One region of the Streptomyces sp. NPDC001781 genome, then DNA from elsewhere that is predicted to be linked to it. Evidence: riboswitches for the same ligand, from Rfam matches in the RefSeq annotation. Region 1 holds a riboswitch; each other region holds the start of a gene.
The links. Region 1 has a riboswitch for cyclic di-AMP ahead of ACWCV3_RS24485 (M23 family metallopeptidase). Riboswitches for the same ligand answer to the same signal wherever they lie in the genome.
Positions count from the first base shown of each region.

Region 1 (9,998 bases):
GGTCAGGCAGACCACGGTCTCGTCGCCCTCCAGGGACACGAACTCCGCCAGCGGCGCCCCTCCCGAGACGTTGGGCGCGCTCGCGGTGTCCGGCAGCTGGGGCAGGTCGACCACGTTGATCCGCAGCAGGCGCCCGCTCGACGTCACGGCGCCGATCTCCCCCCGCGCGGTCGCCGGCACCGAGGAGACGATCACGTCGTGCTTGGCCCGGCCGCCCTCCTGCGGAACCGGCTCGGCGCCGGTCGTACGGGCCAGCAGCGCGGTCGAGGACAGCAGCACCCGGCACGGGTCGTCGGCCACCTGGAGAGGCACGGCCGCCACCTGGGAGGCCGCCGACTCCAGCAGCACCGTACGCCGGTCGGAGCCGAACTTCTTGGCCACGTCCGCCAGTTCGCCCGAGACCAGCTTGCGCAGCTCCGCGTCCGACTCCAGGATGCGGGTCAGCTCCTCGATCTCCTGCTCGAGCCGGTCCTTCTCCGCCTCCAGCTCGATCCGGTCGTACTTGGTGAGGCGGCGCAGCGGCGTGTCGAGGATGTACTGGGTCTGGATGTCGCTCAGGCCGTAGCGCTCCATCAGGCGCTCCTTGGCCTGCGCGGAGTTCTCGCTGGACCGGATCACCCGGATGACCTCGTCGATGTCGACGAGCGCGGTCAGCAGGCCCTCGACCAGGTGCAGCCGGTCACGCCGCTTGGTGCGGCGGAACTCGCTGCGCCGGCGCACGACCTCGAAGCGGTGGTCGAGGTAGACCTCCAGCAGCTCCTTGAGGCCCAGCGTGAGCGGCTGGCCGTCCACCAGCGCCACGTTGTTGATGCCGAAGGACTCCTCCATGGGGGTCAGCTTGTAGAGCTGCTCCAGGATCGCCTCCGGCACGAAGCCGTTCTTGATCTCGATGACCAGACGCAGGCCGTGCTCGCGGTCGGTCAGGTCCTTGACGTCCGCGATGCCCTGGACCTTCTTCGCGTTGACCAGGTCCTTGATCTTCGCGATGACCTTCTCCGGGCCGACCGCGAAGGGCAGTTCGGTGACGACCAGGCCCTTGCGGCGAGCGGTCACCGCCTCGATCGCGACCGTGGCACGCATCTTGAAGGAGCCGCGGCCGCCGGCGTACGCGTCCCGGATGCCGTCGAGGCCGACGATCCGGCCGCCGGTGGGCAGGTCGGGGCCGGGGACGTGACGCATCAGGGCGTCCAGGTCCGCGTTCGGGTGCTTGATCAGGTGGCGGGCGGCCGCGACGACCTCGCGCAGGTTGTGCGGCGGCATGTTCGTCGCCATGCCGACCGCGATGCCGGAGGAGCCGTTGACCAGCAGGTTCGGGAAGGCGGCGGGGAGCGCGACCGGCTCCTGCTCCTGGCCGTCGTAGTTCGGGGCGAAGTCGACCGTGTCCTCGTCGATGGACTCCGTCATCAGGCTCGCCGCGGCGGCCATCCGGCACTCGGTGTACCGCATGGCGGCCGGCGGGTCGTCGTTGCCCAGGGAGCCGAAGTTGCCGTGTCCGTCGACCAGCGGGACGCGCATCGAGAAGGGCTGCGCCATGCGCACCAGCGCGTCGTAGATCGACGAGTCGCCGTGCGGGTGCAGCTTGCCCATGACCTCGCCGACCACGCGGGCGCACTTCACATAGGCGCGCTCGGGGCGCAGGCCCATCTCGTTCATCTGGTAGACGATGCGCCGGTGAACCGGCTTCAGACCGTCACGGGCGTCCGGCAGGGCACGCGAGTAGATGACCGAGTACGCGTATTCGAGGTAGGAGCCGCGCATCTCGTCCACGACGTCGATGTCGAGGATCTTCTCCTCGTACGAGTCGTCGGGCGGCGGGGTCTTGGTGCTGCGGCGGGCCATCGCTGCCGGCTCCTTGCTGAAGGCGTGGGACGGATCGGACGCGGACCATTGTGGACCTGGGCACTGACAACACGGGCCGCGACCCGGTCCGCGCGGGTCCGCCCCCGGTGCTCGGCGGCCCGGCGCTCCACCGCCGTACGCCGGCCGGGAGCACGCTCGCCATGAGCACGCCTGACGCAGGCTAGTCGATCCGCTGTGGGCGTACGTCGGGCGGGAACTCCGCCGGGGCCTCCCACGCTTTGCATACAGTGGCAGGAACGGCAGGAAAACCGCGGTTTCTCTCGACCGCCACCGCTTGCGAAGGGACGTACATGCCCATGGGTCACACGACCACAGCCCAGGCAGGCTCCGGGGGCCTGACAGCGACCGAGCACCGCCTGGCCAACGGTCTGCGCGTGGTGCTCTCCGAGGACCACCTGACCCCGGTCGCGGCGGTCTGCCTCTGGTACGACGTCGGCTCCCGCCACGAGGTCGCCGGCCGCACCGGCCTCGCGCACCTCTTCGAGCACCTCATGTTCCAGGGCTCGGGCCAGGTCAAGGGCAACGGCCACTTCGAGCTGGTCCAGGGCGCAGGCGGCTCGCTCAACGGCACCACCAGCTTCGAACGCACCAACTACTTCGAGACGATGCCCGCCCACCAGCTCGAACTCGCCCTGTGGCTCGAGGCCGACCGGATGGGCTCCCTGCTGGCCGCGCTGGACGACGAGTCGATGGAGAACCAGCGCGACGTCGTCAAGAACGAGCGCCGCCAGCGCTACGACAACGTCCCCTACGGCACCGCCCTCGAGAAGCTGACCGCCATGGTCTACCCCGAGGGCCACCCCTACCACCACACCCCGATCGGCTCCATGGCCGACCTGGACGCGGCCACGCTGGAGGACGCCCGGGCGTTCTTCCGCACCTACTACGCGCCCAACAACGCGGTGCTCTCCGTGGTCGGCGACATCGACCCCGAGCAGACGCTGGCCTGGATCGAGAAGTACTTCGGCTCCATCCCCGGCCACGACGGCAAGCCCGCCCCGCGCGACGGCTCGCTGCCCGAGGTCATCGGGGACGAGCTGCGCGAGGTCGTCGTGGAGGAGGTCCCGGCACGCGCGCTGATGGCCGCCTACCGGCTCCCGGAGGACGGCACGCGCGCGTCCGACGCGGCCGACCTCGCCCTCACCGTCCTCGGCGGCGGCGAGTCCTCCCGTCTCTACAACCGCCTGGTGCGCCGCGACCGTACGGCCGTCGCCGCCGGTTTCGGTCTGCTCCGGCTGGCCGGCGCGCCCTCGCTGGGCTGGCTGGACGTGAAGACCTCCGGCGACGTCGAGGTCCCGGTCATCGAGGCCGCCATCGACGAGGAGCTGGCCCGCTTCGCGCAGCAGGGCCCCACCCCGGAGGAGATGGAGCGCGCCCAGGCCCAGCTGGAGCGCGAGTGGCTGGACCGGCTCGGCACCGTCGCGGGCCGCGCCGACGAACTGTGCCGGTACGCCGTCCTGTTCGGCGACCCGCAGCTCGCCCTGTCCGCCGTCCGGCGCGTTCTCGACATCACCCCCGAGGAGGTCCGCGAGGTCGCGGCGGCCCGCCTCCGCCCGGACAACCGCGCCGTGCTCGTCTACGAGCCGAAGTCCCCGGAGGCGGTCGAGGACACCGGCCTGCCCGACGACCCGGAGCACGAGGCCACCGTAGAGGCCGGCAACGACGACGAGGAGACGGCCAAGTGACCGAGCTCGCCCCCATGGAGTTCCACCCCCAGCCGCAGGCCGGCGAGGCCAGGCCCTGGGCGTTCCCGGCGCCCGAGCGCTCCACGCTGGACAACGGTCTGACCGTGCTGCGCTGCCACCGCCCCGGCCAGCAGGTCGTCGCCGTCGAGGTGCTGCTCGACGCCCCCCTGGACGCCGAGCCGGCCGGTCTCGACGGTGTCGCCACGATCATGGCGCGCGCCTTCTCCGAGGGCACTGACAAGGACTCCGCAGAGGAGTTCGCCGCGGAACTGGAGCGGGCCGGCGCCACGCTGGACGCGCACGCCGACCACCCCGGCGTCCGGCTCAGCCTGGAGGTGCCCGCCTCCCGTCTGGAGAAGGGCCTCACCCTGCTGGCCGACGCCCTGCGCGCCCCGGCCTTCGCGGAGAGCGAGATCGAGCGGCTGGTCCGCAACCGCCTGGACGAGATCCCGCACGAGCTGGCCAGCCCGGCCCGCCGCGCCGCGAAGGAGCTGTCCAAGGAGCTGTTCCCGGCCTCCGCGCGCATGTCCCGGCCGCGCCAGGGCACCGAGCAGACCGTCGCGAAGATCGACGCGGGCGCCGTCCGTGCCTTCTACGACCGCCATGTCCGCCCCGCCACCGCCACCGCGGTGGTCGTCGGCGACCTGGACGGCATCGACCTCGACGCGCTGCTCGCCGAGACCCTGGGAGCCTGGACCGGCACCCCCGGCCAGGCCCGCCCGGTGCCGCCGGTGACCGCCGACGACACCGGCCGCGTGGTCGTCGTGGACCGGCCCGGCGCCGTGCAGACCCAGCTCCTCATCGGCCGGATCGGCTCCGACCGGCACGACCGGGTGTGGCCCGCCCAGGTGCTCGGCACGTACTGCCTCGGCGGCACGCTCACCTCCCGCCTGGACCGCGTCCTGCGCGAGGAGAAGGGCTACACCTACGGCGTGCGCGCCTTCGGCCAGGTGCTGCGCTCCGCCCCGGACGGCACCGGCGCCTCGATGCTCGCCATCAGCGGCTCCGTGGACACGCCGAACACCGGTCCCGCGCTGGCGGACCTGTGGACCGTGCTGCACACGCTGGCCGCCGAGGGCCTGACCGACGCCGAGCGGGACGTGGCCGTGCAGAACCTCGTCGGCGTGGCCCCGCTGAAGTACGAGACGGCCGCGGCCGTCGCCGGCACCCTCGCCGACCAGGTCGAGCAGCACCTGCCGGACGACTTCCAGGCGGAGCTGTACCGCACGCTCGCCGCCACCGGCACCGTGGAGGCCACCGCCGCCGTGGTGAACGCCTTCCCGGCCGACCGGCTGGTCACGGTCCTGGTCGGCGACGCCGCCCGGATCAAGGAGCCCGTCGAGGCGCTCGGCATCGGTGAGGTGAAGGTCGTGTCCGCCGAGTAACGGACCAGGTGGGCGCGTGTGGGCCCTGACGGCGCATGAGCCGTCGGGGCCCACATCCGTGTTCGGAAGTCGTATCGAACGCCGGTCGTCAAATGTCCGGATTGGGGCGGAGGTTACCCCTCTGGAGTGTGGGATGCGCTACAAAAGTCCGGACCCGTTTGAAGATCCGCTCCCGTCCCCTTTAGCTTCTTCCGGGCTGTTCGTCAGGCAGTGCGCCGCGCCCGCGGCACCGGACAGCCATCGCCGAGTCCCCCGCAGGGGGAGCCGGGGACCCACCGCAGTCCCTGGGGTGAATCGGGCGCCCGCGCGCGAGCGAGGGCGGCCGTAGGAGACCTTCCTGCTCCGAACCCGTCAGCTAACCCGGTAGGCGAGAGGGAAGGAAAGGAACAGCCTGCTCATGGCGTTCATGTGCGCCACCGGGAAGCACCGCAAGCCCGGCCGGGTCAAGCGCACCACCGCGACTGCGGCCGGTGTGGCGGCCCTCACCACCGGTGTCGTCGGCACCCTCGCGGCCTCCCCGGCGATCGCCGCGGACAACTCCGTCGAGAACACCGGCCTCACCCCCGTCATCGCCGTCAGCGACACCCTCGCCGACGAGATCGCCGCGCAGGCCACCGCCCAGAAGGCGACCGCCGAGCGCAGGGCCGCCGAGGAGGCCGCCGAGCGCGCCGCCGCCGAGCGGGCCCGCGAGGCCAAGGAGCGCGCCGCCCGCAAGGCCGAGCGCGAGCGTCTCAACTCCTTCGTCATGCCGATCACCGGCTCCTACGTCTCCACCGCCTACCAGTCCTCCAGCTCCCTGTGGTCGTCCGGTTCGCACACCGGCATCGACTTCCACGCCGCCAGCGGCACCACGGTCCACGCGGCCGGGGCGGGCACCGTGGTCTCCACCGGCTGGGGCGGCGCCTACGGCAACGAGATCGTGATCAGGATGGCCGACGGCATGTACACCCAGTACGGCCACCTGTCGTCCATCGGCGTCACCGTCGGCCAGCGCGTCATCCCGGGCCAGCAGATCGCCCTCTCCGGCGCCACCGGCAACGTCACCGGCCCGCATCTGCACTTCGAGGCCCGCACCGGCCCCGACTACGGGTCCGACATCGACCCCGTCGCCTACCTCCGCAAGCACGGCGTGAACGTCTGACCCCCGGTCCCGTGAAAGCCCCGGCCCAACCCGGCCGGGGCTTTTCGCTGAACTTTCCCGCGGACGCTGTCCAAAAACCAGCCATGGATTTCGGTACGCCGTCGGAAATCCTCGCGCATTGCCATAGAGTCACGGGAAAGGCGCTGTGGTCGGCGTTTCACGGGCATTGAGGCGGAGGTGGGTCATGCGTATTCCGGCGCACTCGGTGTGCACGGCGATCCGGGACGACATCGTCGCCGGAACCCACGAGCGCGGCGGCCGGCTCACCGAGGAGGTGCTCGCCCGCCGCTACGGCGTCTCCCGCGTCCCCGTCCGCGAGGCGCTGCGCACGCTGGAGGCCGAGGGCTTCGTGGTCACCCGGCGCCACGCGGGCGCCTGTGTGGCCGAGCCCTCCGAACAGGAGGCCGCCGACCTGCTGGAGATGCGCCTGCTGCTGGAGCCCCTCGGTGCCGCGCGGGCCGCCCAGCGACGCACCGAGGCCCATCTGAAGGTGCTGCGTGGCCTGGTCGGACTGGGCAGGGAGCGGGCGAGGCTCGGCGGCAGCGGCGACCTGCGCGCGCTGGACGGCTGGTTCCACGAGACGCTCGCCCAGGCGTGCGGCAGCCACGCGCTGACCTCGGCGCTCACCCTGCTCCGCCACAAGATCGCGTGGATGTACGTCGAGGAGAGCCCGGCCGGCCCGCCGGAGACCTGGGCGGAGCACGGCGCGATCGTGGACGCCGTGGCACGCGGTGACGGCGAACGCGCGCGGGCGGTCATGGCGCTGCACACCGAGCGCGCGACCCCGGCCCACCGGTTGCGCACCCCCGCCGCCAGCCGGGCCCGGCGCGCGCAACATGCTGTAAACACAGCGGAACTCCGGAATTAACACGGGCGCTGTATACAAGGGGGATATTCGCGTGCCGGGTAATTGTGCTGCCTTGTTCCGGGGTGCCGGCAATTTTTGACGGCACCCCGTTCGGTGCTCCCCCCTGTACGCCGCGCCCGTGAAAGCGAAAAGCCGCGCCGCCCGCTGAAGGGGGCGACGCGGCTTTTCGCCGAGAACGGGGTCAGACCGTCTCGGGCAGCTCGTCCAGACCCTCGGCGACCAGCTTGGCCAGCCGGTCCAGCGCGGCCTCCGCGTCGTCGGCGTCGGAGGCCAGGACGATCTCCTCGCCACCCTGGGCGCCCAGGCCCAGGACGGCCAGCATCGAGCCCGCGTTGACCGGGATGCCGCCGGACTTGGCGATCGTGACCGGGACGCCTGTGGCCGTGGCGGCTCGGACGAAGATGGAAGCGGGGCGGGCGTGGAGGCCCTCGGCCCAGCCGACGTTGACGCGGCGCTCAGCCATGTGATGCTGCCCTTCAGTCTCAGGTTGTCTAGACCAGTTTCCCACACGGGGAACCGTGTCCGGAGCGGCACTTCACCGTTCCGGAACCTCTCCGTACCGGCCGTCGGGCCGCGGCCTCGCTCCGGCTTCCGTGTCCCGCGCACCGCCTCGCGCCGTACGCCCGTGCGAGCCGTACCCTGGGCCCATGCAGACCCCGGCGGACCGGCAGGACCGGCACGATTATCCCGCCCACTGGGAGGCGGACGTGGTGCTGCGCGACGGCGGTACCGCGCGCATCCGGCCCATCACCGCCGACGACGCCGACCGTCTCGTCAGCTTCTACGAGCAGGTGTCCGACGAGTCGAAGTACTACCGCTTCTTCGCGCCGTACCCGCGCCTGTCCGCCAAGGACGTGCACCGCTTCACGCATCACGACTTCGTGGACCGGGTGGGGCTCGCCGCCACCGTCGGAGGCGAGTTCATCGCCACCGTACGCTACGACCGCATCGGCGCCGACGGCATGGCCGCCTCGGCCCCGGCCGACGAGGCCGAGGTCGCCTTCCTGGTGCAGGACGCCCACCAGGGCCGGGGTGTGGCCTCCGCGCTGCTGGAGCACATCGCGGCCGTCGCCCGTGAGCGCGGTATCCGGCGCTTCGCCGCCGAGGTGCTGCCCGCCAACACCAAGATGATCAAGGTGTTCACCGACGCCGGTTACACCCAGAAGCGCAGCTTCGAGGACGGCGTGGTCCGGCTGGAGTTCGGGCTCGAACCGACCGACCGCTCGATGGCCGTGCAGCTCGCGAGGGAGCAGCGCGCCGAGGCCCACTCGGTGCGGCGGCTGCTCGCCCCCGGTTCCGTGGCCGTGATCGGGGTGGGCCGTGCGCCCGGCGGGGTCGGCCGCAGCGTCCTCGGCAACATCCGGGCCGCGGGGTACGCGGGCCCGCTGTACGCGGTCAACAACGCCTTCGCGGAAGACTGTCACGAGATCGACGGGGTGCCCGCCCGCCGCTCGGTCCGGGGGATCGAGGGCCCGGTGGACGTGGCCGTGGTCGCCGTGCCCGCCGACGTGGTGCCCGCGGTGGTCGCCGAGTGCGGTGAACACGGGGTGCAGGGACTCGTCGTGCTGTCCGCCGGGTACGCGGAGAGCGGGCCCGAGGGGCGGGAGCGCCAGCGGGCGCTGGTCCGGCAGGCGCGGGCTTACGGCATGCGGATCATCGGCCCCAACGCCTTCGGCGTCATCAACACCGCCGAGGAGGTACGGCTCAACGCCTCCCTCGCGCCGGAGATGCCCCGGCCCGGCCGTATCGGGATGTTCGCCCAGTCCGGTGCCATCGGCATAGCCCTCCTCTCCCGGTTGCACCGGCGCGGGGGAGGGGTCACCGGGGTCACGGGCGTCTCCACCTTCGTCTCCTCGGGCAACCGCGCGGACGTCTCCGGCAACGACCTCCTCCAGTACTGGTTCGACGACCCCGACACCGATGTCGTCCTCATGTACCTGGAGTCCATCGGCAACCCCCGCAAGTTCACCCGGCTCGCCCGGCGCACCGCCGCCGCCAAGCCGCTCGTCGTGGTGCAGGGCGCGGGATCCGCGCCGCAGGGGCACGCCGTACAGGCCACCCGGCTCCCGCACGCCACCGTGTCCGCGCTGCTGCGGCAGGCCGGGGTGATCCGGGTCGACACCATCACCGAACTGGTCGACGCCGGGCTGCTGCTGGCCCGCCAGCCGCTGCCCGCCGGGCCGCGCGTCACCATCCTCGGCAACTCCGAGTCCCTCGGCGTCCTCACCTACGACCGCTGCCTCGCGGAGGGGCTGCGGCCCTCCCGCCCGCTGGACCTGACCACCGGCGCCACCGCCGCCGACTTCCACCGGGCGCTCGCCCACGCCCTCGCGGACGACACCTGCGACGCCGTCGTGGTCACCGCCATCCCCGCCATCGGTGAGGGCTCGCCGGACGACGCCGAACTGGCGGAGGCGCTGCGCTCGGCCGCCGCCGCGGTGCCGGGCAAGCCGGTGCTGGTCGTGCACGTCGAGCTGGGCGGGCTGGCGGAGGCGCTGTCCGCCGCCACCAGCACCGCCCCGAAGGCGGGCGCGCCCGTACTGCCTCCCTTGCCGGTGCCGGACGGCGCCGCCCGGCAGGACGGGCCCCGGCTGATCCCGGCCTACCCCGCCGCCGAACGCGCGGTCCGCGCGCTGGCCGAGGCCGTCCGGTACGGGCAGTGGCGCCGGGAGGCCGCCGACCCCGGCAAGGTGCCGGAGTACGACGACATCGACGAGCGCAAGGCCGCCGAGATCATCGCCGGGCTGCTGGAACGCGGCGAGGGGTTCGCCGTCGGCCCCGAGGACACCCGTGAGCTGCTCGCCACCTACGGCATCCACGTCCGGCCGGCGCTGCCCGCGCCCACCCCGGACGCCGCCGCGTCCGCCGCCCGCTGTCTCGGTTACCCGGTCGTCCTCAAGGCCACCGCGCCCCACCTGCGGCACCGCGCCGACCTGGGCGGGGTCCGGCTCGATCTCGCGGACGAGGAGCAACTACGGCGTGCGTACGGCGAGTTGACCGAACTGTTCGGCCCGCCCGAGCAACTGCGGCCGGTGGTGCAGGCCATGGCTCCGCGGGGC
Region 1 is NZ_JBSFFI010000032.1:8,199-18,196, reverse strand. Features, by position in the region: gene ACWCV3_RS24500 (DNA gyrase/topoisomerase IV subunit A) at 1-1,839, opposite strand, end outside; gene ACWCV3_RS24495 (M16 family metallopeptidase) at 2,151-3,545, shown strand; gene ACWCV3_RS24490 (M16 family metallopeptidase) at 3,542-4,930, shown strand; cyclic di-AMP (ydaO/yuaA leader) riboswitch at 5,162-5,315, shown strand; gene ACWCV3_RS24485 (M23 family metallopeptidase) at 5,328-6,071, shown strand; gene ACWCV3_RS24480 (GntR family transcriptional regulator) at 6,256-6,939, shown strand; gene ACWCV3_RS24475 (HPr family phosphocarrier protein) at 7,121-7,402, opposite strand; gene ACWCV3_RS24470 (bifunctional acetate--CoA ligase family protein/GNAT family N-acetyltransferase) at 7,587-9,998, shown strand, end outside.

Region 2 (9,998 bases), on a different contig from region 1:
GCGGGGTGATGTCGCCGTTCGCCCATCCCCTGTTCACCGTGTTCACCGGCATCGGCTTCGGTCTGGCCGCGCTGCCCCGCGGGCGCCGGCTGCGCTGGCTCTTCCCGGTGGGCGGTCTCCTGCTGGCCATGAGCATGCACGCCCTGTGGAACGGCTCGGCCGCCTTCGGCCAGTTCGGCTTCCTCGTCGTCTACGGCGGCTTCATGGCCCCCGCGTTCGGCCTGCTGGCCTGGCTGCTGATCCGCTCCCGGCAGCGCGAACTCCGCGTGGCCCGCGAGGAACTCCCCGTCTACGTCTACGCCGGCTGGCTCGCCCCCGCCGAGCCCTTCGCCCTCGGTTCGCTGCGCGCCCGGCGCCTGGCCCGCGACCACGCCCGCCGCTTCCTGGGTGGGCGCCCGGCCGCCCGCGCGGTGGTCCGCTACGAGACCGCCGCCACGGAACTGGCCCTGCTGCGCCACCGCGCCCGCGCGGGCCGCGTGGGCCCCGACTTCGCCGCCCGGGAGCACGAACTCCTCACGGCCCTCTGGCGAACCCGGTCCCTCTCCCGCCCGGCCCTGGAGTACGCGGCCCACCTGACGGCGCCGCCCCCCGCTCCCGTCACCTACTGGCAGCGCTACGGCCACCCGGCACCCCCGTACGCGGGCTACAACCCGTACCGCACCTAGGGTCCTTCGTGCGCCCTGGGGGGCGACGGCGGTGCCTCAGGGACGCGGGGCCGGCACGGCATCGCAGGGGGCGGCGACCAGCCCGTACCCGCGAGGCCGGGGCCGCTCATCTCAGGCGGACGCCTCCGTCAGCGACTCCAGCTCCGCGGCCGTCAGCCGAAGCTCAGCCACGTCCAGGAGCGCCGGGAGCTGGTCCACGGTGCGGGCCGAGGCGATGGGCGCGGCGACCGTCGGCTGGGCGGCGAGCCAGGCCAGCGCGACCGTGGCCACCGCGGTGTCATGGGCCGAGGCGACCTCGTCCAGCGCTGCCAGCACCCGCTGCCCCCGCTCGGAGCCGAGATGCCTGGCCGCGGAACCCGCCCGCGCGCTGTCCACCGCCGCCCCCGGCCGGTACTTACCGGTGAGGAAGCCCGACGCGAGCGCGAAGTACGGCACGGCCGAGAGCCCCTCGCGAGCGGCGACGTCCTGCAGCGGACCCTCGTACGTGTCCCGCGAGACGAGGTTGTGGTGCGGCTGGAGCGCGACGTACCGCGCCAGGCCCGAGCGCTCGGAGAACTCCAGCGACTCCTTCAGCCGCTCGGCGCTGATGTTGGACGCCCCGATGTACCGCACCTTCCCCGCCCGCACCAGCTCGTCCAGCGCACCGATGATCTCCTCGACGGGCACCTCGGGCTGGTCGAAGTGGGTGTAGTAGAGGTCGATGTGATCGGTACCGAGACGCCGCAGGGAAGCGTCGGCGGCGGCCTTGATGTTGGCGGCGCCGAGGCCCTGGAACTCGGGATGCTGGCTGACCTTGGTGGCGATGACGACCTGGTCGCGGACCCCCCTGGCCCGCACCCACTCACCGATGATCGTCTCGGACTCCCCGCCCTCGTTGCCCTCGGCCCAGGCCGAGTAGACGTCCGCGGTGTCGATGAAGTTGCCGCCCGCGCCGCGATAGGCGTCCAGGACGGCGAAGGACGTGTCCCGGTCGGCGGTCCAGCCGAAGACGTTGCCACCGAGGGCCAGCGGGAAGACCTCGAGGGAGGAGGAGCCGAGTTTGCGCGGAGAAGCGGTCATGCCTGCTCAACGACCACCCCGGTACCGTCCATTCCGGTTAGGGGCCGGGACCCGGTCACGCCACGCCAGGACCCCCGGGCCGCGTCCGCCTCAGGGGGTGAGCCCCTTGCTCCGCAGCCACGCGCCCGGGTCGGTACCGGTGGGCTGACCGCCGGGATGGACCTCGAGGTGCAGGTGCGGACCGGTGACGTTGCCGGTGGCGCCGACACGGCCGATGACCTCGCCGGTGGACACCTTCTGCCCGGCGCTCACGCTGATCGAGGACTGGTGGCAGAACCACAGCTCGGTGCCGTCGTCCAAGGTGAGGACCGTGCGGTAGCCGTACGACCCGGCCCAGCCGGCCTCGGTGATCGTGCCGCTGTGGATCGCCTTGATCAGCGTGCCGGTGGGCGCGGCGAAGTCGAGCCCGGTGTGGTACCCGGAGGACCACATCGAGCCGGCCTGCCCGAAGGTCGAGGTGATCGTGTACGAGGAGGTCGGCAGCGTGTACTGCTTGGCCAGCGTGGCGAGCCGGGCCGCTTCCGCCTTCTTCTCGGCGTCGGCCTCCGCCTTCTCCTTGGCCGCGGCGGCCTTCACGGAGGCTTCCTCGACCGCCTTGGCGGCGGCCTCCGCGGCCTGCTGGTCGGCCCTGGCGACGGCCGCCGCGGTGGCCCGGCTGTCGGCCTTGCTCTGCTGCCGCTCCGCCTGGGCCATGATCCGGTTGCGCAGCGCCTCGCCCGCGTCGGCGGTGGAGTCCTCGCCGGCGGCGGTGGCCGTGGCGGTGGCGACACCGGCCAGGGAGGCGGCGGGCGTCTGCGTGTGGTGGTGCCCGTCGATCAGGGAGTCCACGGAGGGCAGGTCGGGCATCGCGATGGACACGGGCGGCTTGCCGGTGTGGGCGCTCGCCATGCCACCCGCGCCGACGGCGGCGACGACACCGACACCGAGCACGGTGGAACTGCGGGCGAGTCCGCCGCCGCGCTGCTTGGCCACCCGGTGGCGGCCGCGTGCGGCGGCACCGAGGGAAACGGACTCCTCGGTGGGGTTCCACTCCTCCCACGCGCCGCCATCGGCACGGGGGGCGCCGTAGGCAAAGGGCTCACTCGCGTCCGGCGCGAACGGGACTTGTGGGGCAGGCCGGTTGGACGCCACGCGGGCGCACTCCTTTCCCTCCTCCGCCTACCGGGTTAGCTGACGGGTTCGGAGAAGGAAGGTCTCCTACGCGCGTAAACCCGGCGTGCACCAGGGGTGGTGCACGGCGGACAGGGCGCGATTCACCCCAAAGTGGTGGGTCCCCGGTTCCCTCGCGGGATTCGGCGTGTGCGCACGGCGCCGTCTCTGCTGACGGCTGTAACGACCGCGCTGCGTTATCGAACGTTAATAGACACGCGCACCGGATTCCAAGCCCGTTCGGCTTGATCGTTTCACCTTCTGACGGGGGGTGAAACGGCCAGGAACGGCACGAACAGGTCGAGTTGACCGCGCTTCAGGAGTCACAGGGGTTTCGCTGGTGACTCAAAAACACCAGCCGTCCCGGAAAGCACTCAGGGCCGGAATCCATTGAATGGATTCCGGCCCTGAGTTTTCAGTAGCGGGGACAGGATTTGAACCTGCGACCTCTGGGTTATGAGCCCAGCGAGCTACCGAGCTGCTCCACCCCGCGTCGTTGTGTCTCAAGCATACGTCATCCGCGGGGTCCGGCGCACACATGGGGCCGTGACGTGGGCCTCAGTGCGCAAGGTGGGCGTTCGGCCGCTGTGCGAGAGCGGCGTACCCGGGCACCGTCACCACCTCCACGCCCTCGGCGGCCAGCAGACCCGCACCGTCGGCCGCGGTGACGAAGGTGTCCGGCTCACGCCAGGCGGTGACCACTCTGCGTACCCCCGCGGCCAGGATCAGCCCGGCGCACGGGACGGGCCGGGAGGCTCGGTGGGCGCAGGGCTCCAGGCTGCTGTAGACGGTGGCGCCGGGCAGGCGCGGGTCGGCCGGGTCCAGCTTGGCGAGCGCGGCCTCCTCGGCGTGGACCACAGGGTCGCCGCCCTCGCGGGAGAAGCCGCGCGCCAGTTCGGTGCCGTCCGCCGCGACGACGACCGCGCCGACGCTGAAGGCCGTGTCCGAGGGCGGGCAGAGCGCCGCCAGCTCGCAGGCGGTGCGCAGCCAGTGCCGGTCGGCGGCGGTGTCCAGCGGGCCGGCGCCGGGGGCGGTGGGCTCGTAGCGCATCAGGACGACGTCCTCGATCCGGCGGGTGCCGGTCAGCCGCAGCCGGCCGCCCTGGTACGCGCCGGGGCCGAAGAGGCGGGGGGCTGCCGGGTCGCCGACGAGGAGCGGGGCGAGGACGAGCTGGAGTTCGTCGGCGAGGCCCTGCCGGAGGAGCTGGGTGTGCACGGTGCCGCCGCCCTCCACCATCAGCCGGCGTACCCCGCGCACGTCGTGCAGGTGCGTGAGCAGCGCACGCCAGTCGAGGGCCGTGCCGAGCGGGACCACGTCGGCGCTGTCCCCGAGGAGCCCCGCGGCCCGTTGCGCGCCCGCGTCGGTCGTGTAGAGGAGCTTCTCGCCGCCGGTGTGCCAGAAGCGGGCGGCCGGGTCCAGATCGCCGGACCCGGAGACGGTCACCTTCAGCGGGTACTCCGCCCGCCCCTCGGCCACCCGCGCGGCCCGGCGTGCGGGCGAGTTGACCAGGAGCCGGGGGTTGTCGGCGCGGATGGTCCCGGCGCCCACGAGGATCGCGTCCACCGAGGCCCGCACCTCGTCCACGCGGTCGAAGTCGGCGGGGCCGGAGAGCAGCAGCCGCTCGGGGCCGGTGTCGTCCAGGTACCCGTCGAGCGAGACGGCGGCGGACAGCAGGACATGGGGGTAGGGCATCGGCGCGCTCTTCCGGACTCTGGGCCGCGGACTCGGGGTTCCACGGGCGGGCACCCCCTTTGTACTCCGTACCGGTGTGTGCCCTGCCCGGGCGGGGATGAGTACGGCTACTCATCCCCGCCCGGCGGCGCGGCCCCACTGTGGGACCAGCGACCACAAGGAGACCTCGATGCCGCACGCCATCCGCCCGCGCCGCCTCTTCGTCCTCGCCACCGGCACCCGGCTCTCGGGGTTCGGATCCGCCGGCGCACGTCCCCGGCAGCGGGTGCGGGTACTGCTGGCATCAGCCGTGGACAACTGGCTCTCGCGCGGGTACCTCGCCGTGGTCGCGGCGGCGATCGGGTTCTTCCTCTGGGCCGTGTGTCTGTCACCCGACCCCGGTTTCGCCGGGATCTGGCCGCTCATGGCCACGGCTCCGCTCAGCATCGTCGCCATCACGGTGTCCGGGCCCCTGGGGAACGGCGCGCTGAGCCTGGCGGTCTTCGCCGCCGGTACCGCCCTGGCCGGTCTCTGCAACGCCGTGCTGCTCGGACGGCTCGCGCGTGCGCTGCGGCGCTGAGTCTCCCGGTCAGGTATGGACCACGGAAAAAATGTATAACCCAATTGATGGCATGACCTCATCAGGTACGGTCAGCCTCCGATCATGCCCTTCACCGAACCTCCTGGGGAGGGGGGATTCGTGAAGGCTCCATGGACCAGTCACTGCGGGGAAAGGCGTCCGAACCGGTATGAGGGCACGTTGGTGGGGGACGGGGGCGGCCGTCGCGGCGGCCGTGTGCGGGACGTTGGTCGTGCAGGGGGTGAGCGGCGGGGACCCCGGGCACGACGGGACGAGCGCCGTCGCCCCGGTACGGGACCGGGTACGGTCGGCCGCGCTGGACGCCCGGGGGGACGGCACCGGCGCGGTGCTCGCCCGCCGGGACGCCGAGCCGTTCAGCATGCTCGGGGTGAGCTGGGAGAAACCCTCCGCCAGGCTGGCCGGGAAGGTGGAGGTGCGCTCGCGGGCCGTGGCGTCCGGGAAGTGGTCGCGCTGGCTGCTGCTGGACAGCGACCGGGGTGCGGGCGAGCAGCACGCCTCGCGCGGCGGCACCGAGCCCGCGTGGGTGGGACTGTCGGACGGCGTCGAGGTGCGGATCGACGGCAGGGCCACCACGAAGCTGCCGGCGGGGCTCCGCCTCGACATGATCACGGCGGGCGGGAAGAACACCGGGGGTGACACCGAGCCCGCCGCCTACGTCGTGGACGGGCCCGACGACACCGGAGAGCCCACCGCCACCGACAGCCCGGCCGGGACACCGGACCCCACGGACGTCGCCACCACCGAGCCCGCCCCGCCGGACGCGACCACCGCCGAACCCTCGGCCGCCGAATCCTCGCCGGACCAGCCGACCGAGCCGCCCGCCGAGTCGCCCCCGGCGTCCCAGAGCGCGTCGGCACCGCCCTCGGACACCGCCTCTCCCTCCGCGTCCGTGTCCGTCCCGGCCGCGCCGAGCTCCACCGTCCCCAGCCCGCCGATCATCCCGCGCTCGGGGTGGAAGGCGGACGAATCCATCAGCCCCGAGGCACCGGCGTACATCGACGGCAGGATCAAGGCGGTGGTGGTCCACCACACCGCCTCGACCAACGACTACACCTGCGCCGAGGCGCCGTCGATCATCAACGCGGTCTACACGTACGACGTGACCGGGCTCGGCTGGAAGGACCTCGGCTACAACTTCGTCGTCGACAAGTGCGGGACGATCTACGAGGGCCGCAAGGGCGGGGTGGACCTCCCGGTCGTGGGCGCGCACGCGTACGGCTTCAACTCGCAGACGACCGGCATCGCGGTCCTCGGCACGTACGTCGACTCGCCGCCCCCGATGGCCGCGATGGCCTCCGTGGCACGTCTGGCCGCGTGGAAACTGGGCCAGTACGGGGTGCAGCCGGACGCGACGGTCACCCTCACCACGGCGCTCAGCGGGCAGAACTTCGCGGGGCGGACGTGGGAGCCGGGCGAGGAGCTGACCCTCCCCGCGATCCACGGCCACCGCGACGGGTACAACACGGTGTGCCCCGGTGACGCGTTCTACGCAGCCCTCGGCACCGTCCGCACGCTGGCCGCGGGCCCCGTCACGGGCCTCACCCTCGGCACGGTCACCGGTACCGAGACGGTCGGCACCACCCCGTACACCAACGGCCCGCTCACGGTGAGCTGGTCCACGACGACCCCGGCCTCGCTGATCTCCTCGTTCCAGGTCCTGGTCGACGGCAGGACGGCCGCCACGGTCGCCGGTTCGGCCACCTCGGCCAAGCTGACGCTGCCGGCCGGCACCCACAAGGTGCAGGTCAAGGCGGTGCACCAGTCGGGCCGTACGGCGACCAGCGCCGAACGCGCGGTCGTCGCAGACACCACCGCGCCCACCTTCACCACCAGGCCGAACCTCTCGCTGCGGACCGGCACGGTCAACACTACCGCCGTCCCGCTCACCCTCGGCTGGAAGGCCGCGGACAACGTCTCGCTGAGGGAGACCCGCCTCACCGCCCCGCTCGCCCGGACCTACGGTCCGACGGTCACCAGCGCCGCCCAGACCGCCAGGTCCGGTGCGGCGACGGCATGGACGCTGCGGGCGTACGACACCCTCGGCAACTCAGCGAGCGCCTCCGTCCCGGGCACCCCGGTGATCCTCCAGGAGACCTCGGCGACCAGGTCCGGCACCTGGACCGCCAAGTCCTCATCCAGTTACCTGGGCGGCCGCTCCCTCGGCAGCAGCACCAAGAACGCCTCACTGACCTGGACCTTCACCGGCCGCTCGGTCGCGTGGGTGGTCTCCCGGGCGTCGACCTCGGGGCAGGCGGACATCTACGTGGACGGCACCAAGGTCACCACCGCCGACCTGAAGTCCTCCACCACGGCCTACCGCGACGCGCTGTGGACCAGGACCTGGCCGACGAGCGCGAAGCACACCCTGAAGATCGTGGTCCGCGCCACGACGGGCCGCCCGGCCATCACGACCGACGGGATCGTCTACCTGAAGTAGCCCGGCCACCCGAGGGCCCGCCGGATCCGGCGGGCCCGCTCGCCTCAGGCGTCGGCGGCGGGACCGGGCGACACGCCGGCACGGCGGTACTCGGCGTTGAGTCGCTGGGCTTCCTCGAGCTGGTCCTCGAGGATGATGATCCGGCACGCGGCCTCGATCGGCGTGCCCTGGTCCACGAGTTCACGCGCGCGGGCCGCGATCCGCAACTGGTAGCGGGAGTAGCGGCGGTGGCCGCCCCCGGAGCGCAGGGGCGTGATAAGCCGTGCTTCGCCGAGGGCACGGAGGAAGCCGGGCGTGGTGCCGATCAGTTCGGCGGCCCGGCCCATCGTGTAGGCGGGGTAGTCGTCGTCGTCGAGACGGCCCAGCGACTCGTCTGCTGTCATCTCACCTCTCAGTGGCACGCGTGGAGGGGCCTTGGTGCCGTACGGCACCAAGGCCCCGAAGGAACTGCAACCATCTGCCGACCCTAATACCGCGTCGGCCTTCTGTGTCCGCACGGCCGCCCGATACTCCGACGGGGGTGCGGGGATCGCGGATGCGTGACCGGAGACCACCTGCCTATCGATGTCCTGCGGTACCCGGAGGCCGGCCTGCCGGTCCGGGCGATCCTGATGGCGCTCGACTCCTCCGTTCTTCCCTCTGGACCGATCGCTTGTCACACCTGTACGGCTGCCGGGCAGTTCGTGTCTGCCCGACCCTGATCGATCTCGGCTACGAGAGAAACCGTAGCCAAGTGCACCTCGAATGTCTACGTTGGCCGCGATAGATTTTCGCGTGTCCGACGGAAAGGTATCCGTTTCCGGCGGCCTTCGCGGAGGCCCCCGCAGCCCGGCACGGACCGGCGCATAGAATCCGACGTCATGCCGAAGCCTGACGAGCTGATCGTTGACATCGCCGCCCTCGTGGAGTCCGGGCAGAGCAATCAGATGTCCCTCACCGTGGTCACCAGTGGTGCCGTCATCACCGGTCGCCTGGCCCCCGAAGCCATGTGGCGGCGGAGGGTGTCCGAGGTCCTGCGGGATTCCACCCATCTGGGCGAGTTCTGCGCCGTCTTCGACGCCCCCGTGAAGCGGGACGGGACACCCACGCACCTTCACTTCCACGTCGCCCGCATCCTGCAGGGCACCGTGGGCATCCCGATGACGGGCGGGATGTACCGCGTCGCGATCGAGGACGTCACCGCCTGGACCATGGGTGACTTCAGCTACTCCGACCAGTGACCCACCGACCCGCTCCCGCGCCGGGAACGGGCACGGAGAACACGAAGAGGGCCCGACCGGCGCGTGCCGGTCGGGCCCTCGGTGCTCTTCGCCGTTACGCCGGGCTCGCGCCCGCCCCGTCCGTCAGCCGGTCAGGGGGGTGCCGAGCATCGCGGACGCCCGCTCCAGCGGGGTCTCGGCCGGCGCGGGGACGGCCTCGGGAGCCGTACGGCAGGTGAAGCCGAGCCGGGCCATGGCCCGCAGCACCTCACCGGCACTGAAATCGCGGCGGTCCTGACGGGTGACGACCTCGCCGACCTGCTTGGCGGGGTAGTGGCGGCGACCGATGATCACCGACTCGGCGGTGACCGGCTCGGGCTTGACGCCCTTCATCGATTCCAGCACGCCGTTCTTGGTCAGCTCGAACGGGAAACGTGCGATGACACAGCGCATGATGCCTCACAGGGAGATGGGAAGACGGAGCCGGTCTCGGTGACGTGGCACCACACCAGGGTCCTATGCCGCCGTACCGTCGGCTGCCCGCCGTCCGGGTTCCCGGCGGGCAGCCGGGGCGGGCCGGCGCCTGCCGCGGGCGGGTGCTGAACGCCTCTTGGGGCGATCGGCCCCCGGCGCGGTGATGACGACCGGGACGCCGGAGGGGGCCTGAGCACCGGTGATGCGGTGCAGGGCCTGCTCACCGGCACGGACCGGGGTGGTGCGCGGGACGATGCCGGCCGCCGCCATGAGGCGGGTCATGCCGCGACGCTGGCCCGGGGTCACCAGGGTGACGACGCTGCCGGACTCCCCCGCACGGGCGGTCCTGCCGCCGCGGTGCAGATAGTCCTTGTGGTCGGTCGGCGGATCGACGTTGACGACGAGGTCGAGATTGTCGACGTGGATGCCGCGTGCCGCGACGTTGGTCGCCACCAGCACGTTGACGTGGCCCGTCCTGAACTGCGCCAGGGTGCGGGTGCGCTGCGGCTGCGACTTTCCGCCGTGCAGGGCCGCGGCCCGCACTCCGCTGTTCAGCAGGTGCTCGGTGAGGCGGTCGACGGCGTGCTTGGTGTCGAGGAACATGATCACGCGGCCGTCGCGTGCGGCGATCTCGGTGGTCGCCGCGTGCTTGTCGGCACCGTGGACGTGCAGCACGTGGTGCTCCATCGTCGTGACCGCGCCGGCCGAGGGGTCGACGGAGTGCACCACCGGGTCGTCGAGGT
Region 2 is NZ_JBSFFI010000030.1:16,098-26,095, forward strand. Features, by position in the region: gene ACWCV3_RS23805 (PrsW family intramembrane metalloprotease) at 1-665, shown strand, start outside; gene ACWCV3_RS23810 (aldo/keto reductase) at 777-1,724, opposite strand; gene ACWCV3_RS23815 (M23 family metallopeptidase) at 1,815-2,855, opposite strand; cyclic di-AMP (ydaO/yuaA leader) riboswitch at 2,865-3,032, opposite strand; tRNA gene ACWCV3_RS23820 (tRNA-Met) at 3,293-3,366, opposite strand; gene ACWCV3_RS23825 (dihydrofolate reductase family protein) at 3,432-4,565, opposite strand; gene ACWCV3_RS23830 (SCO4225 family membrane protein) at 4,735-5,124, shown strand; gene ACWCV3_RS23835 (N-acetylmuramoyl-L-alanine amidase) at 5,294-7,582, shown strand; gene ACWCV3_RS23840 (MerR family transcriptional regulator) at 7,627-7,965, opposite strand; gene ACWCV3_RS23845 (hypothetical protein) at 8,443-8,802, shown strand; gene ACWCV3_RS23850 (SCO5918 family protein) at 8,926-9,234, opposite strand; gene ACWCV3_RS23855 (DEAD/DEAH box helicase) at 9,298-9,998, opposite strand, start outside.
Region 2: it holds a riboswitch for cyclic di-AMP, as region 1 does, so the genes downstream of both, ACWCV3_RS23815 (M23 family metallopeptidase) here and ACWCV3_RS24485 (M23 family metallopeptidase) in region 1, are expected to answer to the same signal.

Region 3 (9,998 bases), on a different contig from region 1:
GGGAGACGTACTGCCGCATCGGGTAGGCGAGCGCCACGATCATCGAGCACAGCACCAGGGCCAGCAGGGCGGCGCGGCCGGTGAGGCGGGAACGGCGGGCCTGCCGCTTGGTCTGGGAGCGGTAGACGCGGGCCGCCGTCTGCTCACCGAGCAGCCGCAGCCTGGTCGTGGTGGAGAAACGGTCCCGGTCCCTCGCGGCCATCTGGCTCTCCGCCTCCACTGTGCCTGTGCGTCTTGTGCTGTGCGCGTGCCGCTGGGCTCACACGCGCGTACGTCCCCGGACACGGTACGGGACCGGGTCCGGGGACGTACGTACGACGGGGCGGGGCCGGCTCGCGCGGACCCGCCGGGGGTCAGCCCTTGAAGCGCGGGAAGGCGCTGCGGCCGGCGTAGACCGCGGCGTCGTCGAGGATCTCCTCGATGCGCAGGAGCTGGTTGTACTTGGCGACGCGCTCGGAGCGGGCCGGGGCACCGGTCTTGATCTGGCCGCAGTTGGTGGCGACGGCCAGGTCGGCGATGGTGACGTCCTCGGTCTCACCGGAGCGGTGGGACATCATGCACTTGTAGCCGTTGCGCTGGGCCATCTCGACGGCGTCCAGGGTCTCGGTCAGCGAGCCGATCTGGTTGACCTTGACCAGCAGGGCGTTGGCGACGCCCTCCTCGATGCCGCGGGCGAGACGCTCGGGGTTCGTGACGAACAGGTCGTCGCCGACGATCTGCACCTTGTCGCCGATGCGGTCGGTGAGGACCTTCCAGCCCGCCCAGTCGTCCTCGAACAGCGGGTCCTCGATGGAGACCAGCGGGTAGGCCGCCACCAGCTCCTCGTAGTACTCCGTCATCTCGGCGGCGGAGCGCTCCTTGCCCTCGAAGAGGTACTTGCCGTCCTTGTAGAACTCGGACGCGGCGACGTCGAGCGCGAGGGCGATCTGCTCGCCGGGGGCGTAGCCGGCCTCCTTGACGGCCTCGAGGATGAGGTCGAGGGCCTCACGGTTGGAGCCGAGGTTCGGCGCGAAGCCGCCCTCGTCGCCGAGGCCGGTGGCGAGGCCCTTGCGCTTCAGGACCTTCTTGAGCGTGTGGTAGACCTCGGCGCCCCAGCGGACGGCCTCGGAGAAGGACTCCGCGCCGATCGGGGCGATCATGAACTCCTGGATGTCCACGTTGGAGTCGGCGTGCGAGCCGCCGTTCAGGATGTTCATCATCGGCACCGGGAGCAGGTGCGCGTTGGGCCCGCCCAGGTAGCGGAAGAGCGGCAGGTCGCTGGCCTCGGACGCGGCGTGGGCGACGGCGAGGGAGACGCCGAGGATGGCGTTGGCGCCGAGCGAGCCCTTGTTGTCGGTGGCGTCCAGGTCGAACATGGCCTGGTCGATCAGGCGCTGCTCGGTGGCGTCGTAGCCGACCAGCTCGGGGCCGATCTGCTCGATGACGGCGAGGACGGCCTTCTCGACACCCTTGCCCTGGTAGCGGTTCGGGTCACCGTCACGCAGCTCGATGGCCTCGAAGGCACCGGTGGAGGCGCCGGACGGGACGGCGGCACGACCCGTGCTGCCGTCGTCGAGGCCGACCTCGACCTCGACCGTGGGGTTGCCTCGGGAGTCCAGGATTTCCCGGGCTACGACGACGTCGATGGACGGCACGAGCATCTCCTTCATGGATGTGACGCGATGAGTGCGGGGCGTGCGCCGGATGGCATGCCTTGCGTCTAGAGCCTAACCGTCCAAGGGGCGCCGGCCGTCGACCGACCGCCTCGTGGACGGGGTGGGACAGGGAGACGGTACCCATTGTTCCCGTCCGGAACAAAGGGTTCTGGGCAAACCTTCCGGACGGCCGGGCAGCCGCGCCGGACCGGCATGGAACGCGCACCGCCCCGGCACGCGGGGGGAACGCGCACCGGGGCGGGGGGGGTCCGTCGACGGGACCGGAAGCCCGGGGCCGGCCTCAGCAGGATGGCCGTCCGCCGAGCGGGTCGCGGTTACTTCAGGTGCAGCATCTGGCCGGGGAAGATGAAGTCGGCCTTCTCGACGATGTCCTTGTTCAGGTCGTACAGCTTCTTCCAGCCGCCCTCGACCTTGTGCTCGGCGGCGATGGAGCTGAGCGTGTCGCCCTTGACGACCTTGTACTCGCCGTCGCCCTTCTTGACCTTGCCACCGGTCGGCGTGGTGACGGTCCTGCTCACGTCCGGACGCTCGGTGGACCGGGAGGCGGCCTGGCCGCCGGCGGCGCGGTCGGAGGTGCCGGCCGCGGCCTTGTCCTCCGTCTTGGCGTCCGTGGAGGGAGCCGGGGCGGCGGAACCGCTGTACGTCGCGCCGGACAGGCCCGTGCCGCAGACCGGCCAGGCGCCCTTGCCCTGGGCGGAGAGCACCTTCTCGGCGACGGCGATCTGCTGCCCCTTGCCCGCCTTGTCGGCGGTGGCGGCGTACTGCGTGCCGCCGTACGCGGCCCAGGTGGAGGCGGAGAACTGGAGTCCGCCGTAGTACCCGTTGCCGGTGTTGATGGACCAGTTGCCGCCCGACTCGCACTGGGCGACGGCGTCCCACTCGGAACCGGTGGCGGCGGAGGCGCTGCCCGACGCCATCACCGGGCCCGCGACGGCGGCACCGGCGACACCGGCGAGCGCGAGGACACGGACGGTCTTGGACGGGCGACGGTGCTTGCCCTTGCTGGAGAACAGCATGGATCGATCCCCTCACCGACGCCTGCGAGGTGAGCTGTCGGGTTCGGGCCGGTTGAGTTGCCCGGCCACCCCTCCCCGGTACTTCTGGAAGGCGTGGCTCCACCCCAAGCCCGTTCCGGTGTCAGCCACCGGTCCGGGCACCTACCTTGGGTCCCCCGCTCCTGCCTACGGCGCTTGACGCGACGACTGTCCCCGACGACCGCTGGCAGGATTCGGCGTTGCGGCCACGGGGGCTCGTGGTGACGAGCGGTCCCGACCGTAGACATGCCGCGCGGCGAAATTCAAAGACGATCAGGTCTTCTGAGAGTCATCCCACACTTTCGCCAAATAGGACATATAACAGTATAGCGGGGCGTCAAATGCCGCTATTCGGAGTCCTGTTCGCCCGGCACTTCCAGGGCCTGACCCGGGTCGACATGGTTCGGGTCCGCACCGACGGCCTGCTTGTTCGCGGAGTAGAGGGCTTGCCAGCCGCCGTCCACGTCAAGGGAGTCGGCGATGGAGCCGAGGGTGTCGCCGTCACGGACGGTGTAGGTGCCCGCGGAGGCGGCGACATGGCGACCGGTTCCGGCCGTGTGCTGACCTTCCGTCGCGTTCTCGTCGGCGCTGCCGCCGCGGTGACGGCCGCCGCCGAGGTCGCCGGTGTCGACGAGGCTCCAGGAGCCGCCGTCCTCCCACGACTCGTCGTCCTCGGCCGCGGGGGCAGTGGAGGGCGAACCGACCCCCTTGTCCCCGTGGCCGGCGGCCGGGGGTGCGGACGCGTCGGAGCGGGCGGCACCGGCATCCTTCCCGGCGTCGCCCGAGGCACCCTTCTCGCTCGCGTTCGGGGACGGCTTGCCGGTGCCCTTGGCGGAGGAGTCGGACGAGTGGGACGAGGGGGAGGAGTCGCCCGGTCGGGACGAGTCGGAACCATCGGACGAAGCGCCCGCTCCAGGGGTCTCGCTCGACTTGCCGGCGCCCCCGTCCGGACCGCCCTGGCTGGCGGAGGGGGACTCGCTCACACCCGTGTCGACGTCCACCGAGCCGGAGTTCGAGGTCAGTCCGGCGAGCAGGGCGCAGGTGGCCCAGTGGGTGGTGCCCTGGTCGGCGAGGATCTTCTCGGCCACCGAGATCTGCTGCGAACGGCTGGCCTGGTCGGCGCTGGCCGCGTACTGCGTGCCGCCGTACTTGTCCCAGTCGTCCTGGGATATCTGGAGGCCGCCGTAATAACCGTTGCCGGTGTCGGCGCTCCAGGAGCCACCGCTCTCGCACTCGGCGACCTTGTCCCAGGTGGTGCCGTCGGCCGCGTCGGCGCTCGCCGCCCCGAGGAGCGGGATGGCGATGGCTGACGTGGTGACGCCGGCCGCGACGAGGAGCGCCGGAGCCTGGCGGGGGCGACGGTGCCTACCGTTCCCGGAGAGCATGCGGTTGCCTTTCGTGCGACAGCGGTACGGCGTGGCGAGTGGTGCTCGGCGCCATGCTGATGGGTGAACGTAGCGTCAGACGAACACTTGTCACAAGTTCATGCCGCAGAGATCACGTGAAGATCACTTAGTTGAACATCCGTCACAGGTGGTTTCACGACGGGGACCGACCGGTGTGAACTCCACCGGCAGGGTGCGCAGTCCACGCATGATCAGCCCGCCGCGCCAGCGGAGGTCGGCCGGATCGGCCGCGAGGGCGAGGTCCGGCAGCCGGGTGAGCAGGGTGGCGAGCGCGGTCTGTCCCTCCAGCCTGGCGAGCGGGGCGCCCAGGCAGTAGTGGATGCCGTGTCCGTACCCCAGGTGCTGGTTGTCGCGGCGGCCGAGGTCCAGCAGGTCGGGGTCGGTGAAGCGCTCCGGGTCGCGGTCCGCCGCCGCGAGGACCACCAGCACCGGGTCCCCGGCGGCGATGTCCTGGCCGCCGATGGCGAGCGGCTCGGTGGCGTAACGCCAGGTCGCCAGCTCCACCGGCCCGTCGTAGCGGAGGAGTTCCTCCACCCCGGTCTGGAGCAGGCCCGTCTCCCCGGCGGCCAGCGAGAGCTGGAGGCGGCGGCGCTCGTCGGGGTGGGTGAGCAGCGCGTAGGTGCCGTTGCCGATCAGGTTGACGGTGGTCTCGAAGCCCGCGAACAGCAGGATGAAGGCCATGGCGGCGGCCTCGTTCTCGGTGAGGTGCTCGCCGTGGTCGGAGGCCCGGATGAGCGCCGAGATGAGATCCTCGCCGGGCGCCGGCTCGGCGGGGAGTGCCTGGCGCTTGCGGTGGATGAGGTCCGCGAGATAGCCCCGCATCCTCTTCACCGAACGCGCCACCCCGCCCCTGGGCCCGCCGCCGTGCCGGATCATCATCCCCGCCCAGTCCCGGAAGTCGTCCTGGTCCTCGCGCGGGACGCCGAGCAGGTCGCAGATGGCGTAGATGGGCAGCGGGAAGGCGAACTCGTGGATGAGGTCTGCCGAGCCCCGCTCGGCGAACCGGTCGATGAGGTCGTCCGTCAGCTCCTGCACCCGGCCCTCGAACTCGGCCACCCGGCGCGGGGTGAACGCCTTGCTGACCAGCCGGCGCAGCCGGGTGTGGTCCGGCGGATCGATGTTCAGCAGGTGGGTCATCAGGTCGGCCTTGCGCTCACCGGGGATACCGGTCTTCCCCTTGGCCTGCGCGGTCTCGGCGTGGTGCGCCGGGTTCTTGCTGAGCCGCTGGTCGGCCAGGGCCTGCTTGGCATCGGCGTACCGGGTGACCAGCCACGCGTCCACCCCGCTGGGCAGCTTGGTCCAGTGCACGGGAGCGTGCTCCCTCAGCCAGGCGTAGGCGGGATAGGGGTCGGCGGCGAACTCCCAGGTGAAGAGGTCCGGGGCCGGGGCCTGGGAGGGAGCTCCGGAGGTGGGGTCGTCGGGGGTGGGCTGGTGCGGCTGGGTCACTCCCCGACGGTATCCGGCGGGCCGGGGTGGAGGCGGGTCGGCTCCTTTCCCTCGGGTCTGCGGGAGGGGGGCTCTGTGCTGGTGGGGAGCCCGCGCCGGTGCGGGCCGGGCCGGCGGGGTTACTCGGTGCCGGTGTCCGGGGCGGGTACGCCCTCCGCGGTGCGTATCGCGTCCCGGTAGGTGCGGGCAGCCGCTCTCAGGGCGGCTTCCGGGTCGACGCCCGCCTGTTCGGCGCGGGCGGCCAGGTCCAGCAGTTCGTATCCGATGCCGTCGCCCTGGGGCAGGGGCACGTCCAGGCCGGCGGTGCGGACGCGGGAGGCCAGCTTGGCGGCGAGGGCGAGGCCGGGCTGGCCGAGGGGGACGCCCTCGGTGACGGAGCTGCGCTGCTTCTCCTCGGCCTTGGTGCGCAGCCAGTGCGCCTTGACGTCCTCGGGGGTCTCGGCATCCTCGTCACCGAAGACGTGCGGGTGGCGGTGGATCAGCTTGGCGACGATGCCCCCGGCGACGTCGTCGACGGAGAAGGGTGCCTGCGCGTCCTCCTCGGCGATGCGGGAGTGGAAGACGACCTGGAGCAGCACGTCGCCCAGTTCCTCCCGCAGCTCCTCGCGGTCGCCCGCCTCGATGGCCTCGACCAGTTCGTACGCCTCCTCGATGCCGTACTTGGCCAGGCCCTCGTGGGTCTGCCGGGAGGACCAGGGGCACTCGGCGCGGATGCGGTCCATGACCTGGACGAGATCGAGCAGGCGGGCGCCGGGCAGGTCGTAGGAGGCGGGCAGCAGCTCCAGTTCGGGCATCCGCACGCGGCCGGAGCCGGCGAGCCGGGCGAGGCCGTCGGTGAGGGCGGGCTCTCCCTCACCGGTGGCGACGACGACCACCGTGCGGCCGCCCGCGCAGGCGTCCACCAGTTCCTCGGCGGTCGGCGACGCCTCCGTCACAGCTGTCCCGGCCTCGCGCAGATACGGCACCTGCGGATGCGCGCCGTCCGCGCACAGCACGGCGTCGGCGGAGCGCAGCGCCTGCCAGGCGGGCCAGGACAGCAGGCCGGGGGCGACGCGGTGGCTGGTGGTGAGCAGGACGATGCGGCCGGGGGCGGATGCGGAGCTGTTTGCGTTCACGATCCGAACGTAACCCAGGACGCGCAATGGCGGGCCGGGTTATCCACAGGGGTGCAGGAGTCCTGTGATCGTATGCCCGGAACGCCGCGCGGGGCCGGGAACCCGCAGGTCGTCCGCACCGCACCGGACGTGCAGCACTCAGGTGCTCTGTGTCGCCGAGGCGTCCCGCAGCCAGGGCGTACGGGCGTCGACCCGGCTGCTCTTGGCCACGTCCCAGGCGCCGTAGCGGGGGTTGACGTCGATGCGGAGCGCCTTGGACGCCTTGGAGAGGGCGGCCCAGAACGGGGGCTGGCTGGTGTCGGTGCCGAGCTTGGCGGCGAGCTTCCGCGCCTCGATCTGGAGACCGAGGTTGTCGTCGAGGCGCTCGGGGGCGATGCCGTACTTCTGGAGCCAGGCGGACCGGAGCTGCTCGGCGCCGCCCGCCTGCTTCTGCAGGTCGGCGCGCATCCGCTGGATCTCCTTGCGGGTGACCGTGACGCCCTGGTCGCGCGCGGCGCGGTGCAGCACCCGGTCCAGGACCATGTTGTGCAGGGTGTCGCGGGTGAGGCTGCCGGTGGAGGCGAGGACCTGCTGGTACTGGGCCTGGTCGGTCACCTCGGCCCGCTGCGCCGCCCGTACCTCGTTCACCCGGCTCTCCAGCTGCGACACCGTGATCCGCTGCCCGCCGACGACGGCCGCGGCGCCCGGATGCGCGTCGTTTCCGCAGGCGGTCAGGAGCGGGGCCGCGGCGATCGCGGCGGTGAGGACCAGCGTGGTGCGACGGCGGCGGAGCAAGGGGAACCTCCTGAGGAGATTGTGCGACGGTGCACAAAGTCTTGCGGTGATCGATGTTAGGCAGCCGTGCTGCTCCGGCCAACCCATTGGACCAACGATTCACCACGAGTTCGGGCACCGCCGCGTCACTCCGCCGAGGGGCGCGGCGGGGGCGGCGGCCGTCTCACGCCCGCCGGGTGGTCCGCACGATCCGCACCGCGGGCCACACCAGCAGACCGGTGACGCCCCAGAGGAAGCCCGAGAGGGCGAGCCACTCCCCCATGGTCAGCTCCGGGTCCTCGGCCTCGAACACCGTGAAGGAGAGGGCCACGAAGCCACCGAGCACGGCGAGGATCACGAGGACGACCAGCCCGATGGACTGTACGACGGTCCGCCGCGTGGGCGTACGGGCGCCCGCGGCCCCCTGAGCACCGCCGCCCTCCTGCCGGGCGGCCGAGGAAGCGGGCCTGGCCGCGGGCTGCTGCCGGGGCGGCAGGTGCACGACCGCGTGCGGCGGCACGGCGGCGTCCAGGGCGGCCATCGTGTGGGCGTCGATGCCGTGGAGGCCCGGCTCCACCTCGACGGTCAGACCGTCGGCGCCGACCAGCCGCCGGCCGCCGTCGGGCCAGCTCAGCACGGCGGCGCAGGCGCGGTAGTGGACCGTGACTGCGCGCTCGGAGCCGTCGGCCGTCCGCCCGGTCAGGCTGACGCCGTCGGCGCCCATGATCAGCGCCGTGTCGCCGCCGCGGGCGTCGAAGCGCCGGCCGGTGACCGCGTACGGGGAGTCGACGGGGGCGGCGGTGTATCCGGCCCAGTCGGCGCGGTGACCGCCGGGCACCTGGAGCAGGGCGGTGCCCGCCGCTTCCACGGCCACCTGGTGCAGATGGGCCGGGGTCACCCCGCGCATCTCGGCGCGCAGTTCGTCGACGGTGCGCAGCGGGCGCCCGGCGAGCAGGTCCTCCGCCAGGCCCGGCAGTCTGCGGGCCGCCGCGTCGGGGGCGCCCAGGGCGCCGTCGATGCGGCCGCGCACAGCGTCGAGGTCGGCCTGGGTGATGCGGCCCGCCTGGAAACCGGCGAGCACGTCGACGAATCCGCCGAGCACCGCGTCCTGCTTGGCGGGCAGGCTGTCCGCGAACGCGGTGACGAGGGCGTGGCCGTCCCGGCGGGAGGTGAAGTCGCTCGCGGCGGTGTACGAGTAACCGCCCTCCTGCCGCAGCGAGCGGGTCAGTTCGCGCTCCAGGACGCCCGAGTACAGCCAGGCGGCGGTCGTGTCGGCGACCACGGCGTCCAGCAGGACCCCGCCGGTGCCGTCCGAGAAGTACGCCGGGGTGGCGGGCAGGGCCGAGGTCACCGCGGGCATCGCACGCCGGTCGCCCGCGGGGAGCTTGAGGGAGAGACCGGCCGGGATGTGCTCACCGGCGATCCACAGCACCGCGTTGTCCGCCGTGAACCAGCTCCGCGCCCACTGCCACACGTCCTGCGCGCTCGCGTTGCGCACACCCCACTCCGGGTAGCTGACCAGGCCGTACCCCTGGGCGCCGTACCGCCACAACGGGAGCAGGCCGGAGTCGCGGCGGGACTCCTCGGTGCGCAGGATCTCCTTCTCCGTCTCCAGCCGGTCCATGGGCAGGTCGGTCAGGGAGGCGCAGACACCGGTGAGGTAGGCGGCGATCTCGTGCTCGGCGCCCTCCACGTGGAAGTGGGTGAACGCGGCCTTGGTCGCGCCGTTGTAGTGGTAGTCCGCCACGCCCTGGCGGTACAGCGCGAGGTGCTCGACGAGATGGGTGAGCCCCGCCCGGCCGAGGGTCTCGTCGGCGATCCCGACCCGGAAGACGAGCCCGGCGCGCATCGGCCCGGCCGCCTGGACGAAGAGCGTGGGTATGCCGTCGACCTGGGTGTGGTGGACGGCGGCGTGCGGGTTCATCCTCGGCCTCTGTTCGGCATGGTGGTCATCGTCGGGCGAGCGCCGCGTCGCGGTGCTGGACGTACGCCTCGGCGGGCTTGCCGAGGTAGCTCCAGGGGAACTCGGACGCCAGGTTGCCGAGGGCACGGAAGTGGTGGGCGGCCCGGGCGGTGTCCCCCATCAGGGAGAACAGGGCGGCGTACGTGCCCTCGACGCCGACCCAGCCGTAGCCGCGCGCGAAGTCGGGGTGGGCCACCGAGCGCCCGGCGCTCTCCACGAGTTCGGTGTGGACGTGGGGGCGGCGCAGATACTCGGTGCGCTCCCGGCCGGCGTCGAGTTCCAGCCAGTGTTCGAGGTGGACCTCCGCCACCAGGCCGCCGTTCAGGGCGCCCTCGGGGGCGGCGAGCATGCACTCGCGGGCGAAGCCGTGCGCGTCCTCCCAGGTGCCGCTCCACTTGGGGCACAGCTGCTGGAGCAGCCGGGCCTGGCCGGTGAAGTGGTGCGGGTGGTGCTTGGCCAACTGCCGGTAGCGGCGCCGGGCCTCGTTCTGGCCGAGTTGCAGCCCTCGTGCGGTGTTGAGCCGGGCGGCCCAGGCCGCGTCGGCGGCCGGGTCGAGGGCGGTGGCGCGTATGAGGTACTGCTCGGCGGTCCGCAGATGTGCGTGGAAGGCGGCGAACTGCTCCCGG
Region 3 is NZ_JBSFFI010000016.1:80,273-90,270, forward strand. Features, by position in the region: gene ACWCV3_RS17050 (FtsB family cell division protein) at 1-202, opposite strand, end outside; gene eno (phosphopyruvate hydratase) at 354-1,640, opposite strand; gene ACWCV3_RS17060 (transglycosylase family protein) at 1,970-2,671, opposite strand; cyclic di-AMP (ydaO/yuaA leader) riboswitch at 2,676-2,854, opposite strand; gene ACWCV3_RS17065 (transglycosylase family protein) at 3,037-4,074, opposite strand; gene ACWCV3_RS17070 (cytochrome P450 family protein) at 4,198-5,541, opposite strand; gene ACWCV3_RS17075 (nucleoside triphosphate pyrophosphohydrolase) at 5,661-6,656, opposite strand; gene ACWCV3_RS17080 (SurA N-terminal domain-containing protein) at 6,795-7,430, opposite strand; gene ACWCV3_RS17085 (M16 family metallopeptidase) at 7,594-9,333, opposite strand; gene ACWCV3_RS17090 (hypothetical protein) at 9,359-9,998, opposite strand, start outside.
Region 3: it holds a riboswitch for cyclic di-AMP, as region 1 does, so the genes downstream of both, ACWCV3_RS17060 (transglycosylase family protein) here and ACWCV3_RS24485 (M23 family metallopeptidase) in region 1, are expected to answer to the same signal.